One region of the Candidatus Avoscillospira sp. LCP25S3_F1 genome, then DNA from elsewhere that is predicted to be linked to it. Evidence: a T-box and tRNA genes for the amino acid it is inferred to sense, from the RefSeq annotation. Region 1 holds a T-box; the other holds one or more tRNA genes.

The links. A T-box is a leader RNA that pairs with one kind of tRNA and senses whether it is charged. The one in region 1 lies ahead of tyrS (tyrosine--tRNA ligase), so its partner is inferred to be a tRNA-Tyr.
Region 2: it encodes a tRNA-Tyr, which carries the amino acid that the T-box ahead of tyrS (tyrosine--tRNA ligase) is inferred to sense. The anticodon was not compared.

Annotation. Positions count from the first base shown of each region.
Region 1 covers NZ_JBQKJT010000007.1:56,913-70,883, reverse strand. Annotated here, with positions in the region: gene asd (aspartate-semialdehyde dehydrogenase) at 1-798, shown strand, start outside; gene tyrS (tyrosine--tRNA ligase) at 868-2,091, opposite strand; T-box leader at 2,161-2,395, opposite strand; gene recN (DNA repair protein RecN) at 2,429-4,081, opposite strand; gene argR (arginine repressor) at 4,095-4,547, opposite strand; gene ACTQ33_RS07910 (NAD(+)/NADH kinase) at 4,556-5,416, opposite strand; gene ACTQ33_RS07905 (TlyA family RNA methyltransferase) at 5,422-6,225, opposite strand; gene dxs (1-deoxy-D-xylulose-5-phosphate synthase) at 6,215-8,062, opposite strand; gene ACTQ33_RS07895 (polyprenyl synthetase family protein) at 8,209-9,081, opposite strand; gene xseB (exodeoxyribonuclease VII small subunit) at 9,074-9,304, opposite strand; gene xseA (exodeoxyribonuclease VII large subunit) at 9,282-10,514, opposite strand; gene ACTQ33_RS07880 (DNA-binding protein) at 10,516-11,436, opposite strand; gene nusB (transcription antitermination factor NusB) at 11,433-11,879, opposite strand; gene ACTQ33_RS07870 (Asp23/Gls24 family envelope stress response protein) at 11,975-12,355, opposite strand; gene ACTQ33_RS07865 (SpoIIIAH-like family protein) at 12,418-12,975, opposite strand; gene ACTQ33_RS07860 (hypothetical protein) at 12,992-13,519, opposite strand; gene ACTQ33_RS07855 (hypothetical protein) at 13,516-13,971, opposite strand, start outside.
Region 2 covers NZ_JBQKJT010000003.1:167,289-170,363, reverse strand. Annotated here, with positions in the region: gene ACTQ33_RS03725 (aldo/keto reductase) at 1-121, opposite strand, end outside; gene ACTQ33_RS03720 (ATP-binding protein) at 393-1,808, shown strand; tRNA gene ACTQ33_RS03715 (tRNA-Tyr) at 2,110-2,194, opposite strand; tRNA gene ACTQ33_RS03710 (tRNA-Thr) at 2,221-2,296, opposite strand; gene ACTQ33_RS03705 (gamma-glutamyl-gamma-aminobutyrate hydrolase family protein) at 2,415-3,041, shown strand; gene ACTQ33_RS03700 (dipeptidase) at 3,038-3,075, shown strand, end outside.

The sequences.
Region 1 (13,971 bases):
GCCCTGGAAGACCGTTACGCCAAGGCCGAGTGTCCGGTGGTTTCCAACAACTCCGCCCATCGCTGGACCCCCGACGTGCCCATGGTGGTGCCGGAGATCAATGCCGACCACATCAAGGTCATTGACGCCCAGCGCAAACGCCTGGGCACCAAGCGCGGCTTTGTGGCGGTCAAGTCCAACTGCTCTCTGCAAAGCTACGTTCCCGCTCTCCATCCCCTGCTGAAATACGGTGTGGAGAAGGCGCTGGTCTGCACCTATCAGGCCATTTCCGGCGCGGGCAAGACCTTTGAGACGTGGCCTGAAATGGTGGACAACGTCATCCCCTACATCGGCGGCGAGGAAGAGAAGTCCGAGCAGGAGCCCTTGAAGCTGTGGGGCCATGTGGACGGTGATCACATCGCCAACGCCGAGGGTCCAGCAATCACAGCCCAGTGTCTCCGCGTCCCTGTGTCCAACGGCCACATGGCCGCCTGCTTTATGAGCTTCAAAGAGAAGCCCTCCATGGAGCAGATCAAGTCCGACTGGGCCGCGTTCTCCGGCCGGGCCCAGGAACTGAACCTGCCCTCCGCGCCCAAGCAGTTCCTCCACTACTTTGAGGAAGACAACCGTCCCCAAACGAAGCTGGACCGGAATCTGGAGAACGGCATGGCCGTTTCCATTGGCCGTCTGCGCCCCGACACCCAGTATGATTACAAGTTTGTCTGCCTGAGCCATAACACCCTCCGCGGCGCTGCCGGCGGTGCGGTACTGCTGGCCGAACTGCTGTGTGCCGAGGGATACATCGATCACATCCAATAAATATACTTATAAAAACGGCGTACCGTGATGCGTTTCACGGTACGCCGTTTTTATTACTTGCAGTTGATCTTATGCCAGGATGGCTTTATGGTAGACCTTTTTACCCTTGCGAATCTTCACACCATCACGGAGCTGTGCCTCGGAAATCGTCAAGTCAATGGCAGCAACCTTTTCTTCTTCCACGAAGATACCGCCTTGCTGGACCAGGCGACGGGCTTCGCCGTTGCTCTTGGTCAGGCCGCAGGCCGTCAGCAGGCTGAGAATGCCAATACCGCCGTCGGTGAGCTGGTCGGCGGTCAATTCGGTGGTGGGCATATTGGTATCATCGCCGCCGCCGGCAAACAGCGCATGGGCCGCCGTCTTGGCCTTTTCGGCCTCCTCTTCGCCATGGACCAGCTTCGTCAGCTCATAGGCCAGAATCTCCTTGGCCTCGTTGAGCTGGCTGCCCTCCCATTTGTCCATCTCATCGATCTGCTCCAGAGGCAGGAACGTCAGCATCCGGATGCACTTGAGCACGTCGTCGTCGCCCACGTTGCGCCAGTACTGGAAAAACTCGAAGGGGCTGGTCTTGTTGGGGTCCAGCCACACAGCGCCGGAAGCGGTCTTGCCCATCTTCTTGCCCTCAGAATTCAACAGCAGAGTGATGGTCATGGCGTGGGCGTCCTTGCCCAGTTTCCGGCGAATCAGCTCGGTGCCGCCAAGCATGTTGCTCCACTGGTCATTGCCGCCAAACTGCATATTGCAGCCGTAATGCTGGAACAGGTAGTAGAAATCGTAGGACTGCATGGGCATATAGTTGAACTCCAGGAAACTCAGGCCCTTTTCCATGCGCTGTTTGAAGCACTCAGCCCGCAGCATGTTATTGACGGAGAAGCAAGCGCCGATCTCCCGGATGAAATCCACATAGTTGAGTTTCAGCAGCCAATCGGCGTTATTAACCATCTGGGCCTTGCCTTCGCCGAACTCAATAAACCGCTCCATCTGCTTTTTGAAGCAGTCGCAGTTATGCTGGATGGTCTCCTGGGTCATCATGGAGCGCATGTCGGTGCGGCCCGAGGGGTCGCCGATCATGGCTGTGCCGCTGCCGATGAGCGCAATGGGACGGTTGCCAGCCATTTGCAGCCGCTTCATCAGGCACAGGGCCATAAAGTGGCCCACATGGAGGCTGTCAGCCGTAGGGTCAAAGCCGATATAGAAGGTGGCCTTGCCGTTGTCGATCATTTCCCGGATTTCTTCTTCATTGGTGACCTGGGCAATCAGGCCGCGGGCCACCAGTTCGTCATAAACTTTCATCTGGTGATATCTCCTTTTCTGATTTTAAAAATTGCCACAGGCAACAGAAAAGCCCCCTGCTCCTGTGGAGCAGAGGGCGTAAACTACGCGGTACCACCTCTGTTCGCCGCCTTCTCGCAAAGGCAGCCTCATGGAGTACAAACATACTCCGGCGCTGTAACGGGCGCGCCCGTCGAGCCCTACTCTCTCTCGTTTCAGGCCGCCGCTCCGGGAGGTATTCCCGCCGCTTCCCTGCCGATTTCCACCAACCACCGGCTCTCTTTGAGGGTTTGACGACGCTACTATTTCCCTTCTACGCATTTAACAGTTTGCAATATACCACAAAAAATTTCGCTTGTCAATGGCGCAGCATCTCTTCCGCACTTTTCAGCGTCGTATCCGTGATGACCGCGCCGCCGATGATGCGGGCAATCTCCTGTTTGCGGCCCTCCATGTCCAGGGGTGTCACAGAGGTATACGTTCTCCCCTTTCGGACCGCCTTGGAGATATACAGATGGGTATGGGCCATGGCCGCCAGCTGCGCCAGATGGGTTACACAGAGGATTTGCTTTGTCCGGGCAACCTGACAGAGCTTTTCCGCCACCTTCTGGGCGGCTTGTCCGCTGACACCGGCATCCACTTCATCAAAAATCAGCGTCGGCACGTGGTCCTGCTCCGCCAGCACATTTTTCAGCGCCAGCATGATACGGGCCAACTCGCCGCCGGAAGCCACCTTGCTCATGGGCTTCAAATCCTCGCCTACATTGGCTGACATGAGGAATCGCACCTCGTCCATACCTGTGGCTGTCAACTCCAGTTCTTCAAACTGGCAGACAAACTGCACCTTGGGCATATCCAGCTGGGCCAGCTCCGACAGAATGCGTTCCGCCAAAGCATCCGCCGCGGCCTTACGAATTTTCCGCAGGGCGAGTCCCGCTTTTTTCGCCTTGGCTTCCTGCTTGTCCAAATCTTTTTGCAGCTGTTCCAATCGGTCGCTGGAAAATTCGATTTCATCCAGTTCCCGACGGCATTTCTCCAGAAATTCTAGGATATCCACACAGGTAGCGCCATATTTGCGCCGCAGCTTGTGAATAACGTCCAGCCGCTCCTCCAATTGCTCCAGCTCCCCCTCTGAAAAGGAAAGACTGTCGCGGAGGTCCCGCAATTCCTCCGTGATATCCCGAATCAGATAGGCGGCATCGGTCAGGCGGGTTTGCAGCGGCTCCAGACTTTCATCAAACCGGCAGAGACTTCCCAGGGAACGCTCGGCGTCGGTCAGCAGACTGCACGCTCCGTCGCTGTCCTCGCCGCCGTACAGCGCGTTGACCGCCGCACACAAACCGCTTTTCATCTTCTCCGAGTTTTGCAGCCGTTTGCGCAGCGCTTCCAGCTGCTCATCTTCTCCGGGTTTCAGTTTGGCGCTCTCAATTTCCTCGATCTGATAGCGCAGCGTTTCCACCCGCCGCAACTTCTCGCTTTCGTCCATGGACAGGCGGCGGATTTCTGCTCTTGTTTGCTGTACTGTTTCAAAGGCCGCCGTATAGGCGGCCAATTCGGCTTCATCTTTGGCAAATAAATCCAAATATCGCAGGTGGTTTGCCTCGTCGAACAGCTGTTGGGAATCGTGCTGGCCGTGGATGTTGATCAGCTGAATCCCCAGTTTTCTCAGCAGCGCCACGGTGACGGGGCGACCATTGACCCGACAGACATTTTTGCCGTCCAGCCAGATTTCCCGCTGAATCAACAATTCCTCCGGCTGGTACTCCACCTGATTTTCTGCAAACCATTCCAGAGGGCCGATACCGGTGAACACAGCGCTGACAAATGCCTTGTCACAGCCGGTACGGATCACATCCCGATAGGCCCGCTCGCCCAAAATGGCGCTGATGGCGTCGATGACAATGGACTTACCGGCGCCGGTCTCACCTGTAAGCACGTTGAATCCGGCGTCAAAGGTAATATCCGCCTGTTCAATGACGGCAATATTTTCAATATGCAGCACGGATAGCATAGCGGTTCCCCTTTTACTCCAGGAGTTTTTTGATTTCAGAGCAGAACGCGGCGGCAGAGGCCGTATCCCGCATGACGAGAAATGCCGTATCGTCACCAGCCAGGGTGCCCACCACCACCGACATATCCATGGCATCAATGGCGGCACAGGCGGCATTGGCCAGACCAGGCATGGTTTTGATCACCACCATGTTTTGGGCGTAGTCGTAATGGGTGACACACTCGCGAAAAATGGTATTGAGCCGGTTGGAAAAGGTGCCGGTTTTTTCCGCTGTGGCCGCCGTATACCGGTAGCTGCCCATGGGTGTCAGCTCTTTGACAATGCGCAGTTCCTTGATGTCCCGGGAAATGGTGGCCTGGGTACTCTGGTAACCGCTCTGCTGCAACGCTTCCAGGAGCTGCTCCTGGGTTTCGATGTTGCGGCTGGTGATGATCTCCATGATCTTCGCTTGTCTTTGGGTTTTCATACGACACCTCACCTGTCAAAGAACTTATTGTTGATGATCTCAAAAAAACTGGTACGTTTCAAGCGGACCAGCCGCGTCTCATAGCGGGAACGCCGGACACGGACAATGTCACCCAGGTTCAGCCGGATGGCCCGTCCACCGTCCGTGGAGAGAAACGCGTTTTTCCGGCCGGTCTTGCCGATGCGCACGGTAATTTCCCGGTCCTTGGACGTGACAAACGCCCGGGCCTGGACCGTATGGGCACAGATGGGCGTGACGATAATATTTCTCGCCGTAGGCTCCACCAGAGGCCCCCCCGCCGACATGGAATAGGCCGTGGAGCCCGTAGGCGTACAGATCAGCACACCGTCGCCTGCAAAGCTGTACGCCTGGACGCCATCACACAGTACTTCCATTTGGATGACCCGGGCCACTGCCCCTTTGGTGATTGCAATATCATTGAGGGCTGTATCCGTATAGATGATCTGGCCCTCATGCTGGACTTCCACCGACAGCATCATGCGCTTCTCAATGGAATACTGGCCCGATGCCAACCGGGACAACTGGCTCAGCTCCCCGGCTTCCAATTCCGCCATAAAGCCCATGGTGCCGATATTGACGCCCAGTACGGGAATGCCGTGATAGGTGGCCGCCTTGGAGGAATGGAGAATGGTGCCGTCGCCGCCAAAACAGAGCAGCATATCCGCCGACTTCAGCTCTTCATTGAGATTGCAAAACGTCTTATTGGCAGGCAGTTCAAAATTTTTGTCCACACCGAAGGGAAGACAAAGCCGCGTCTCCACACCGGCCGCACGCAGAATCTGCTCAGCCTGGTCGGCATATTTGAAATTCCGATCCCGGTAGGGATTGGGGGTCATGACTACTTTCATACGGTTTATCCCTTCAATGTTTCGTGGGCTTCCGCCACCAGGGCCGCCAAATCGGGAACGTTCCGAACACCCGGTTCCCGGCTCAGATGGCCTAGAAATTCAATATTTCCCTCCGGTCCTTTGACCGGAGAGAACGTCAGATTGCGGATGGTAAATCCCAGCTCATCAGCCAGGGACACGAAGTGTTCCAGTACTTCCTGATGAACGGCCGGGTCCCGGACCACGCCCTTTTTCCCCACCTTTTCCTTGCCGGCCTCAAACTGGGGCTTGATCAGGCACAAAACCTGTCCTGTGGGCTTCAACAGCCGGGCAATAGCCGGCAAAACGATTTTCAGGGAAATAAAGGAAACATCCACCACCGACAGGTCCAGAGGTTCTCCCAAATCCTCCGGCTGCACATAGCGGATATTGGTCCGTTCCATGCAGACCACCCGGGGGTCCTGGCGGATTTTCCAGGCCAGCTGGCCATAGCCCACGTCAATGGCGAACACCTTGGCCGCGCCCTGCTGTAACAGACAATCCGTAAAGCCGCCGGTGGAAGCGCCGGAATCGCTGCAAACGTAGCCGGTGGGGTCCACACCGAAATCCCGCAGGGCCTTTTCCAGCTTCAAACCACCGCGGCTCACATAAGGGCAAGTCTGTCCCCGCACCTCTATTTCCACAGTGTCCTCATAGGACATGCCCGGCTTATCGGCCTTCTGGCCGTTCACATAGACGTCTCCGCTCATGATGACGGCCTGGGCCTTGGTCCGTGTCTCCACCAATCCCCGGGACACCAGCAGCACGTCCAGTCTCTCTTTATGCTTCATGGTCCAGCACCTCCCGGATTCCCGCCAGCAGACCTGCACAGTCCATGCCTGTGGCCTCGTACAGTTTGGCTACCGCACCATGGGTCACATAGGAATCCCCAAAATTTCTCTTGCCGACCGCGGCGGCAATGCCCTCCTGTTCCAGCCGGGCAAACAACTGGTTGGCCAGGCATCCGGCGTCCACTGTCTCCTCCGCCACAAAAAGTTTGCCCGTTTTACGCACCGATTCCAACACCGGCGTCATGTCCAGGGGTTTGATCTGGGTCAGCTTGACCACTTCCGCATGGATGCCCTGTTGTTTCAGCGCTACCGCCGCCTCCAGCACCGTGTTAATCATGGTACCGTAGGACACCAGTGTGATATCCGTTCCCTCCCGCAGGCATGGTTCCGTACAGACAGATTTGAGGAACCCGTCGCCGCCGCGGGGATAGCGAATCGCCACCGGTCCCGTCATTTCCAATGCGGCCCGGCGCAGCATCGTCCGCAGCTCCGCCTGATTGGCCGGACATAGGATCTGCATACCGGGAACCTGCTGGAGATAGCCGACGTCGAAAACGCCGTGATGGGTCTCGCCGTCCTCTCCCACCAGGCCCGCCCGATCCACAGCAAAAATCACATGGAGGTTCAGCAAACCCACGTCATGGAGCATCATGTCGAAGGCTCTCTGCAAAAATGTGGAGTAAATGGCCGCCACCGGAATCATGCCCTGCTTGGCCAGGCCCGCCGCCATAGCCACAGCATGGCCCTCGGCAATGCCCACATCAAAGAAGCGGTCAGGATAGGCTGCGGCAAAGCCATCCAGCCCCGTGCCGGGCTTCATGGCCGCTGTAATGGCGCAAATGCGCGGGTCTTCCGCCGCCAACTCCTGCATGGTATTGCCAAAGGTGGCCGAGAAGGTCACGGATTTGGATGGCTGGGTGGCGCCGGAAGCGGTGTCAAAGGCTCCAACGCCGTGGAATTGGTCAGGCTTCTCCTCAGCAGGCCCATAGCCGGAGCCCTTTTTGGTAATCACATGGAGCAGCACCGGTTCCTGCATTTCCCGGGCATAGCGCAGCAATTCTGTCAGGCGGCGGACGTTGCTGCCGTCCACAGGGCCAATGTAGTTAAATCCCATATCCTCAAACAACGTAATGCCGATCAGGTGGCGTTTCAGAAATGCCTTGAGCCGATGAGTCGACCGATAGAGGGCATTGCCGCCGGGAATAGCCCTTGTAAACTTGCGATACGCCATTTTAACGCCCAGATATCCTGGTTTCGTGCGAATCAGCTTCAAATGGCGAGAAATACCGCCGACATTGGGGGTGATGGACATGCCGTTGTCGTTGAGAATGACAATCAGCGGTTCCCCACTGGCCCCGGCATCGTTGAGTCCCTCATACGCCAAGCCGCCGGTGAGCGCACCATCGCCCAGCAGCGCAATGACGCTGTAGTTCTGTTTTTGCAGCGTTCTGGCCCGGGCCATGCCCAGCGCCACGGAGACAGCATTGGAAGCGTGGCCCGCAATAAAGGCGTCGTGCACACTCTCCGACGGTTTGGGGAATCCGGCAATGCCGCCGAAGGTCCGCAGCTGACGGAATTGCTCCTGCCGTCCCGTCAGAATTTTGTGGACATAAGCCTGATGGCCCACATCAAAAATAATGCGGTCTTGGGCTGTGTCAAAAACCAGGTGCAGCGCCAGCGTCAACTCCACTACACCCAGATTGGAGGCCAGATGGCCGCCGGTACGGGAGATATGTTCCAATAGGAACTCCCGGATTTCCCGACAGAGCTGCTTCTGCTGCTCCGGCGTCAGCTGTAACAGCGCCTCTCGGGAGTGGATTGTATTCAGCAGTGTCAAAACGTCACAACCATTCTATCGTGTTCAGAAAGCAAAAACGCGTCCGTTCAGTATTTAGTAGTGTACCATACAATGAATGTATATACAAGATAATATTCATGAACAAGGTAAAAAAATGCCGCACGGTGTCGTGCGGCACAGGAAATTCAGTGATCGCGCCGGACCAGCCAATGGGCCAAGTCCCGCAGAAACTCCGGCGTTGGGAACACCGACAGGGCCGCAACAGCCCGTTCCGTCTCCTCCTCTACCATCTTCTGGCAGCGGTCCACGCCGTAAAGCCGGACAAAAGTATTTTTGTGCTCGTCCATACCAGTTGCCTTGCCCAGTTTCTCGGCGTCGCCGATGACGTCCAGAATGTCGTCCCGAATCTGGAACGCCAGACCCACGCCGTCGGCGTACTCCGTCGCCGCCTGTATCATCTCCGGACTGCCTCCGGCGGTGGTGACACCCATCAGGCAGGCAGCCCGCAGCAACGCACCCGTCTTCATCTGCTGCAGCTGATGAATATAGTCGGCCTCCAACGGTCGGGTCTCCCCTTCCAGGTCCAGAACCTGACCGCCCACCATGCCGCGGGCACCGGCACAGCCCGCCAGAATGGCCACATTTTTCGCAATGACCGCCGGTGCAGCGTCGGCAGCGGCCGCCGTCTCAAACGCCGCCGTCAGCAGGGCGTCACCAGCCAGCACCGCCATGGCTTCCCCATAGACCTTATGGTTGGTGGGACGGCCCCGGCGGAAATCGTCATTGTCCATACACGGCAGATCGTCATGGATCAGGCTGTAGGTGTGAATCATCTCCAGAGCGCAGCCAAACGAAACAGCCTTCTGCCAATCGCCGCCGGCAGCCCGGCAGAATTCCATGGTCAGCACCGGCCGCAGCCGCTTTCCTCCAGCCAGCAGGCTATAGCGCATGGACTCCAGCAGCGTCTTCTGCGGCGCCGGCTCCCAGACAAACTGCTGATTCAGAAAGCGCTCCGCCGCGTCTACATATCGTTGCAGTTGCTCTTGAAACTCACTCATGGCTCTCAAACTCCATTTCCTCCGGCGCACCGTCAGCGCCCTTTTTCAGTTTGACCACCGTCAACTCCGCCGCATCCAGCAGAGCATTGGCCGATTTGACGAGGGCCGTTCCCTCTTCAAACAGGGACAGCGCTTCTTCCAGCGGCAGTTCTCCGCCCTCCATCCGCCGTACAATCTCCTCCAGGCGTTGCACCGACGCTTCAAAGGTCTTGGACTGTTCCATGGGGCATGTCCTCCTTCTCTAATTCCTCTATCCGGGCCAGGGCGTTACCATCGGACAGACAAAGCTGTACCTGCTGGCCCACAGACAGTTGTTCCATCGATTTTACCACACAGCCCTGCTGTTTTACCACCGAGTAGCCCCGTGCCAGGACCTTCAACGGACTCATAGCATCCAAGGCCGCGGCCAAGGCGGAAAAGTTCCGCCGCTTCCGTTCCAGGTGGTGCTGAGCTGCCAGAATCATCCGTTCCTGCGCACGGTCCAGCATCAGCCGCCGATCCTCAATATAGTGCATTGGACTTTGGAGCACGCGGCGGCTGCTCAGTGCATCCAGCTGCTGCCGCGATAGCTTCAACCGCCGCTCCATGGCGGCGCACAGCCGCTTTTCATAAGACGCCAGACGCTGCCGCAGCTCCGTCTGATCGGGGGCAATCAGCTCCGCGCCGTTGGATGGCGTAGCTGCCCGCACATCGGCTACAAAATCCGCAATGGTGACGTCCGGCTCGTGTCCCACCGCCGACACCACTGGGATTTCCGACTCATAGATGGCCCGGGCCACCCGTTCATCATTGAACGCCCACAGATCCTCCATGGAGCCGCCGCCACGTCCCGTCAAAATCACATCGCCCAGCTGCCAGCGGTTGGCGTATCGAATGGCCCCGACAATCTCCCTTGGGGCCTCCTCCCCCTGGACTCGCACCGGCAGCAACAGCACTTTACTCAAAGGATACCTCTTACGCAGCACCCGCAGAATGTCATGAATGGCTGCACCGGCGCCGGAGGTGATAACGGCAATGCGGTGGGGATAGGGCGGCAAGGTTTTTTTATGCTCCAGAGCAAACAATCCCTCTGCCTGGAGCCGCTCTTTCAACTGCTCATAGGCCACATGGAGGTCACCCACACCGTCCACCATCATGCTTTCACAGTACAACTGATAGCCACCGTCCCGTGGATAGACGGTAATGCGGCCCACTGCCAGCACTTTCATACCGTTCTGGGGCTGAAACCGCAGACGCATGGCGCTGTTGCGGAACAAGACGGCCCGCAACGCCCCTTCGCTGTCCTTCAGCGTAAAATAGTGGTGGCCCGACGGATAGACCTTGTAGTTGCTTAACTCGCCGCGGATACAGATGCCGTTTAAAAACGGATCACTGTCGAATTTATCTTTTAAATAGGCGTTGATCTGCGACACTTCATAAACGGGGTACTCCATACTATGCGCCCTCCTGTAACCATGTCAGTACCGCGATGCCCATGGCATTGTCGGTGGCGTACTGGGGTGGGCAGAACACGGCATCAAAGCCCGTGGCCTGTTGGCGCAACAGACTGTTGGATGCCACGCCGCCGGAGAACACCACCGGCAGACCGGGATATGCCGTTCGGGCGTGGTTCGTGGCTGTCAGCACCGCCCCGATGACGCTGCGCAAAGCGTAGGCAGCCGTCTCGGCGGGGCTATGGCCTTCAGCGTACTGCATCACCTTGTTTTCTACGCCGGACAGAGAAAAGGTCAGATCTTTACACTTGACCCGAAAGCACTCCTTCGCATCCGTCTCCTGGGATAATGCGTCGATGGATTTGCCCGCCGGAAACTGCAAGCCCAGCAGTTTGCCGGTGCGGTCGATGAGCTGACCGGCAGAAATATCCGTGGTGCCGCCGATCTTGGTACCCCGGGCTGATTTGCCCCAAGGTTCTACCAGCAGCAGTTCTGTGGTACCGCCGGACAGGTGCCAGGCCAAATGGGGCTGTTTCAACAGTTCCAATCGGTTCGACGACCAAAGTGATGCGGCAATGTGGCCCTCCTGGTGGGAAAAGCGATACAGGGGCACATCCAGCGCCGCCGACAGCACCGTGGCCTGGGACTCCCCTGCCAGAAAGCAGGGCATATAGGAGCCTTCCACGGGCCGGGGCCGGGTGCTGACGCCCACGGCGGTAATCTGCCCCAGGTCCCGTTGTTCCTTTAAATGCGCAAACAACTCCGGCAGCCGCTTCACATGGGCAAAGAGCGCGTCGCTCTGGCGCAGGCCCAGCTCCCCCGGCTTGACATCGAGAAGCCGGGAGCAGTTTAGGCCATCCTTGCCGTCAAAACAGGCCACCGAAGTTGTGTAGTTGCTGGTATCGAAACCGAGGCAGCTCATTGGGCGACCTCACGGGCAAAGCTGCCCAGAATGCCGTTGACAAAGGATACCACATCCTCGTCCTCGTACTTGCGGGTCAGCTCCACGGCCTCACTGATGGCCGCGGACGTGGGGACATCCTCCACATAGAGGGACTCGTACATGGCCAGCTGCATAATAGATCGGGCCAGCCGGGAAATGCGGTCCAGATTCCAGCCGATGGCATATTTGGTGATATAGCCGTTGAGTTCCTCCTGCTTCTGCTCGATGCCGTTGACCACCTGGGCGATATAGGCCAGCTGCTTCTGATTGGGACGCTCGGCGTAAATATCATTCTCCTCCTGCAGCGTCTCATAGTAGTCCTGGGCAAAGCGGGAGACCATGGCCTCGTCGGCGGTTTCCTTTGTATAATTGATGCCGTAGATCAGATGTACCACAATCTCGCGGGCGTTGGTTCTAGTCATAATCTCGATTCCCCCATGTTATAGTAGATACATTATAGCGAAAAGAATCAAAAAAATAAACCCTCTGTTTTCACAAAGGGTTTATTTTTCGGAAATTATTTTTTTGTTTCCTTGGGCAGCGAGATGCCGCAGATGTCCACATTGACGCTGCGCACCGTGGCGCCGGTCATGGATTCCACCGCCGTGACCACCCGCTCCTGGACATTCTTGGCAATGTCAATAACGGAGTAGCCGAACAGGGCCACCACATAGCAGTCGATGGCGATGGAGTCATCGTGGATGGTGATCTTCACGCCGCGGCCCAGGTTTTTCCGGCCCAGCAGCTCGGCAATGTCGGAGCCGAGGTTGGCGCTGAGGCCACAGACGCCTTCCACCTCGCTGGCCGCCAGGGCAGCGATGGAGGCGATGACCTCCTGAGAAATGTGGATGGAGCCGTTCTCCTGCGTGGCAGACAGATATTCCTTGTTTTCACCCATGGGGAATCCCTCCTTGATGGTACCATTTTACCACAATTCAGGAAAATTACAAGGAGATTCTTTTACTTGACCTCGATCACCCGAATTTGGGACAGGGTGTAGTCCGACTGGGACGTGACGATATCAGAGATCAGGGCCACATCGGTGGCACTGAGGCCCTCCGCCGGCGCCGACACCGCAATGGAAATATTGTCCTCATTCATGTACGCCACGCACTCCTCGTAGCCCTTGGCCACCACCAGACTTTCAATTTGTGACTCTGCCAGGGCATCGTTGACGATGCTGTTAAGCTGGCCGGAGACCTCCGACACGTCTTCCTCTTCCCCGGCGTAGGAAATGGTCTCCTGCAGCGTCTCCACGGCACTGTCCCGGGCCGTCTGACGGCTGAGCCGCACCTCGGCAAAGTAGTCGTTGACCGCGCTGCCGCCCCCTTCGCCGCCGGTTTCTGTCACCGCGCCGTCGTTGGACAGCACCAGATTCTCTCCCATGACCTTCTGTGCATCCAGGGTGTCCGCCAGATTGGTGGTATTCTGCTGGTTGTAGGACCAATTGAGATACACACCTGCACAGACAAACATCAGCACCACAGCTGTCACCGCATTCCGCTTCCAATTCTTCATTGTCCATTCCTCCTGGTTATTTTAATTTGATCACTGTGATACGGTCCGCCCCCAGCCCTGTGAGACTGGAAACCGCGTTCACCAAATCCAGCCGGACCGAAGCTTGGTCCGCTCCCTCCGCGGCAATAACCGCCCCCATAAAGGTAGGTTCCACGGTCTGGACCACCACCGGTCCCTCGCCGCTCTGCACCGTTTCAATGGTAACGGCTGTTGTCTTTTCGTCGCTGCCGTCAGTCACCTCCTGGGTACTGTCGGTCTGGTAGACAGTCCGGGGGCCTGCCGCGTATTGCAACAGCACCTCCACCCGCCCAGCGCCTTCCATATTGCTCAGCAGGGACGCCAGGCGCTGTTCCAGCTGCTCCGGTCCGTTGCTGGAGACCACGACCGTCTCCTCCGGAGCCGCTGTGGTCTCCGGCACTTCCGCTTCCTTTGTGGGCCAGGCCAGCAGCACCAGCCCCAGCAGCAAAATGGCCAGAGGATATTTGAATTTTCCCAGGACCTGCAAATTGTGATGCAGACCCGCTTTCCAGTTGGTTTCCTTCATGGTTCGTGCCACTCCTGTCGTTCTGCCGGGATTGCCAGTTCTGCCTCCAGCGCCCGCTCCAGCTGTTTCTGCCGGGTTGGGTCGGCCGCAGCGGTAATGTCGGCGCTGTAGGGGTATGGGTATGTTCCGCCAACGGCTACCGTCACCTCCACGGCCTCGGGCCATATATTCAAGTCCTCAGCCCTGTCCCATATATATGTCTCCGCATCCCGCTTTATGATATCGGCCACCCATTGGGTATTGTCGATGGTGACGCCCCAGGCTGCTTCCTCCGCCTGCATCTTGGCACGGGACATGGCCTGAGCCAAAGCATCCACATCGACCCGGGCCAACGGCCCCAGCGCTACCAGAATCATAGCCAGGCCGCACAGAAAACTGAGGGACCGGTGGACCGCCCCCTTAGGCACCAGAGCCAACAGGACACCAGCCAGCATGGCCATTGCCACCACCGA
Region 2 (3,075 bases), on a different contig from region 1:
CGTCAAAGGCCCGCCGCAGCAGCGCCGCCGCGTCTTGATGGCTGATGCGCTGAATGGGCAGCGCGCCGAATCCGTTCTTGTTCACGGTGATACCCGTTTTTCCCAATGTGATCTGTGCCATGATACACCCTCCTGTTGCCGGGGCCGCACCCCGGTGGTTTTCTCTCAGTATACCGGATTTTTCCGGTTGGGGCAAGGGTTCCATTGTCCCCGGGACGGGCCGTCTCTTTTCCCGCCGCCCGACAACAGACCGCCGCTTCGATGCCATGCTATTGCTTTTATCCGGCGGTGGGCTCCCCCATTCCCCTCCCCCTTGCCAAACATATCCCGTTGGGCTACAATCATAGTATCAAAACAGACCCACCCGGCGGAACCGGCAGAGGAGGCGGACTATGATTGATTTTTCCAAAATGGACCAATACCGGGAGAATAACCGGATTGAAGCCAAGAAGGCCCTGGGCGGTCTTCCGCACAGCATCTGGGAGACGTATTCGGCCTTTGCCAATACGCTGGGCGGCATTCTGCTGCTGGGGGTGGAGGAGCACCCGGACCATTCTCTGCACACCGTGGACCTGCCGGACCCGGCCCGGCTGATTCGGGAGTTCTGGGACATCGTCAACGACCCCAAAAAGGTCAGCGCCAACATCCTCACCGATCAGCAGGTCCAGACGGTCACCGTGGACGGCGACCATATCATTGCCATTACCGTACCTCGGGCCCTGCGTCAGGACCGGCCGGTGTACATCGGTGTCGATCCCATGTCCGGCTCCTACCGCCGCAGCGGCGAAGGCGATTACCGCTGTACCCGGGATGAGGTATTGAGCATGCTCCGGGATGCCGCCGTTCAGACCCAGGATATGGACGTTCTGGACCCCGTGACCATGGATGCCCTGGACCTGGACAGCATCCACCGGTATCGGACCCATTTACAGCGGCGGCGCACCGGCTGGGAGGACCTGCCGGACCCGGATTTTTTAGAACAGCTGGGAGCGGCGGGCCGAGATGCGGGCGGCGCACTGCATCCCACGGCGGCGGGTCTGCTGATGTTCGGTACCGAACCCGCCATCGTCCGGCAATTTCCCAACTACGCCCTGGAATATCGGTCGCAGGCCGCCGAACCAGAGGGTCATACGGACCGGATTGTATCCGATTCCGGGGATTGGAGCGGTAATCTGTACGACTTTTACCGTCTGGTACAAACGCGGCTCTATGGGGCCTCGGCGGTAGACACGGTGCGGGAAGCCCTGCGGGAAGCTCTGGTCAACTGTCTGCTGAATGCGGACTACCACGGACGACAGGGGGTGGTCATTGCCCGGCGGGGGGACCGCATTGTGTTTTCCAACCCCGGCGCGTTCCGTATTGCCGTGGAACGGGCCAGAAGCGGCGGCGTGTCCGATCCCAGAAACGCGGCCCTGACCCGGATGTTTCATCTGGTGGACCTGGGAGAGCAGACCGGCAGCGGTATTCCCCGCATCTATGCGGTCTGGCAGCAGCAGGGCTGGGAACAGCCGAGAATCGAAGAGCGGTTTTCCCCGGACCGGACCATTTTGCAGCTGGTACTGGGCAACAGCCGGCGGGAGCAGCCCGCCACCCTCATGGGCGGCCGCCCGGCGGCCATGGGCCCCATCCGGAAGCAGATGATGATCGAATACCTGACGGAACACATTTGCGCCTCGGTGGAGGAATTGGCCGACAAGGTCCAGCTGGAACCGGAACGGGCGCTATCATTTCTGGACGAACTGATGGCCGAGGAAATTGTCATTGCCCATGGCGACGGACCGGACCGGCTCTATCAGTTAAAGGCATAAAGTTAACAAAACAGCGGCGTCTATCCGAATAAACCGGAGTAGCGCCGCTGTTTTGTTGTTGCACTCTCTTTCCCCGGATACAGGCTATTTTCTTTAAGCAGAGCTATGTTTACCTGGAAGTTGCAGTATACGCGCACTTTGCTCCCCTGTCAACTGCTTCTCAGCCCAGGCGGACCCGTTCTGCCGCTTGGGGGCCTGGCCAGGTTGACGACAGTCCTGGAGGATGGTGTCTGCCGCATTGCCGAAAGCCGCCGCAAAACAGATAAGAAAAACACCTGATTTTATACGAAATCAGGTGTTTTGGTGGGGGATGGTGGATTCGAACCACCGAAGGCATAGCCAGCAGATTTACAGTCTGTCCCCTTTGGCCACTCGGGAAATCCCCCATATGAACTTGTGTCAGTCTAGCTTTTGGAGCTGGTAGACGGACTCGAACCCCCGACCTGCTGATTACAAATCAGCTGCTCTACCAACTGAGCTATACCAGCAATCTCAAGAGCATGGGTATTATATCTCTTATATGGCAGATTGTCAATAGGTTTTTAAAAATTTTTTCATTTTTTCTTTTTTGCCCCCATACACTGCTTTAGAAAGGCGGTGGTTTTCTTGCCATGCATCTATCTCCATGACCCCTCCAGCTTCCCCAACTATACGGCAGCCCTGGCGATGGCGGGGCTGTCGGTCGCCGACGATCCGGCCAGCGCCGACGGTCTGCTGCTGCCCGGCGGCGGCGATCTGGCTCCGGAGCGCCTGGGCTGCGACAGCGCCCTCTGCCGGGATGTGGACCGGGAACGGGACGAACGGGAATTGCAACTCTGTACCCAGTTCTTTCAGCAAAACAAGCCCATTTTAGGCATTTGCCGGGGGGCGCAGGTGCTGGCCGTGGCCCTGGGGGGCAGTCTGACGCCCCATGTGGACGGCCACGGCGGCAAGGATGACGGCAGCGACCGGTTCCACGACACCCGGACCGCCGGACTGCTGACGTCTCTCTACGGCCCCTGCTGCACCGTCAACACCCATCACCATCAGGCCGTGGCCGTACTCCCCGAGGACTGCGCCATCTTGCAGGTGTCTCTGGACGGCGTGGTGGAAGCCTTCGGCCACCGGCACAAACCGATCTTAGCCATCCAATGGCACCCCGAGCGGCTCTGCGGACCCTACGCCCGAGCGGACGCCGCCGACGGCGCCCTGATTTTCGGCTGGCTGCGGTCGGTCTGTGGAGGTACCCTATGAAAGTTGCTGTTTCCCACGACGATTTTCCCGCAGT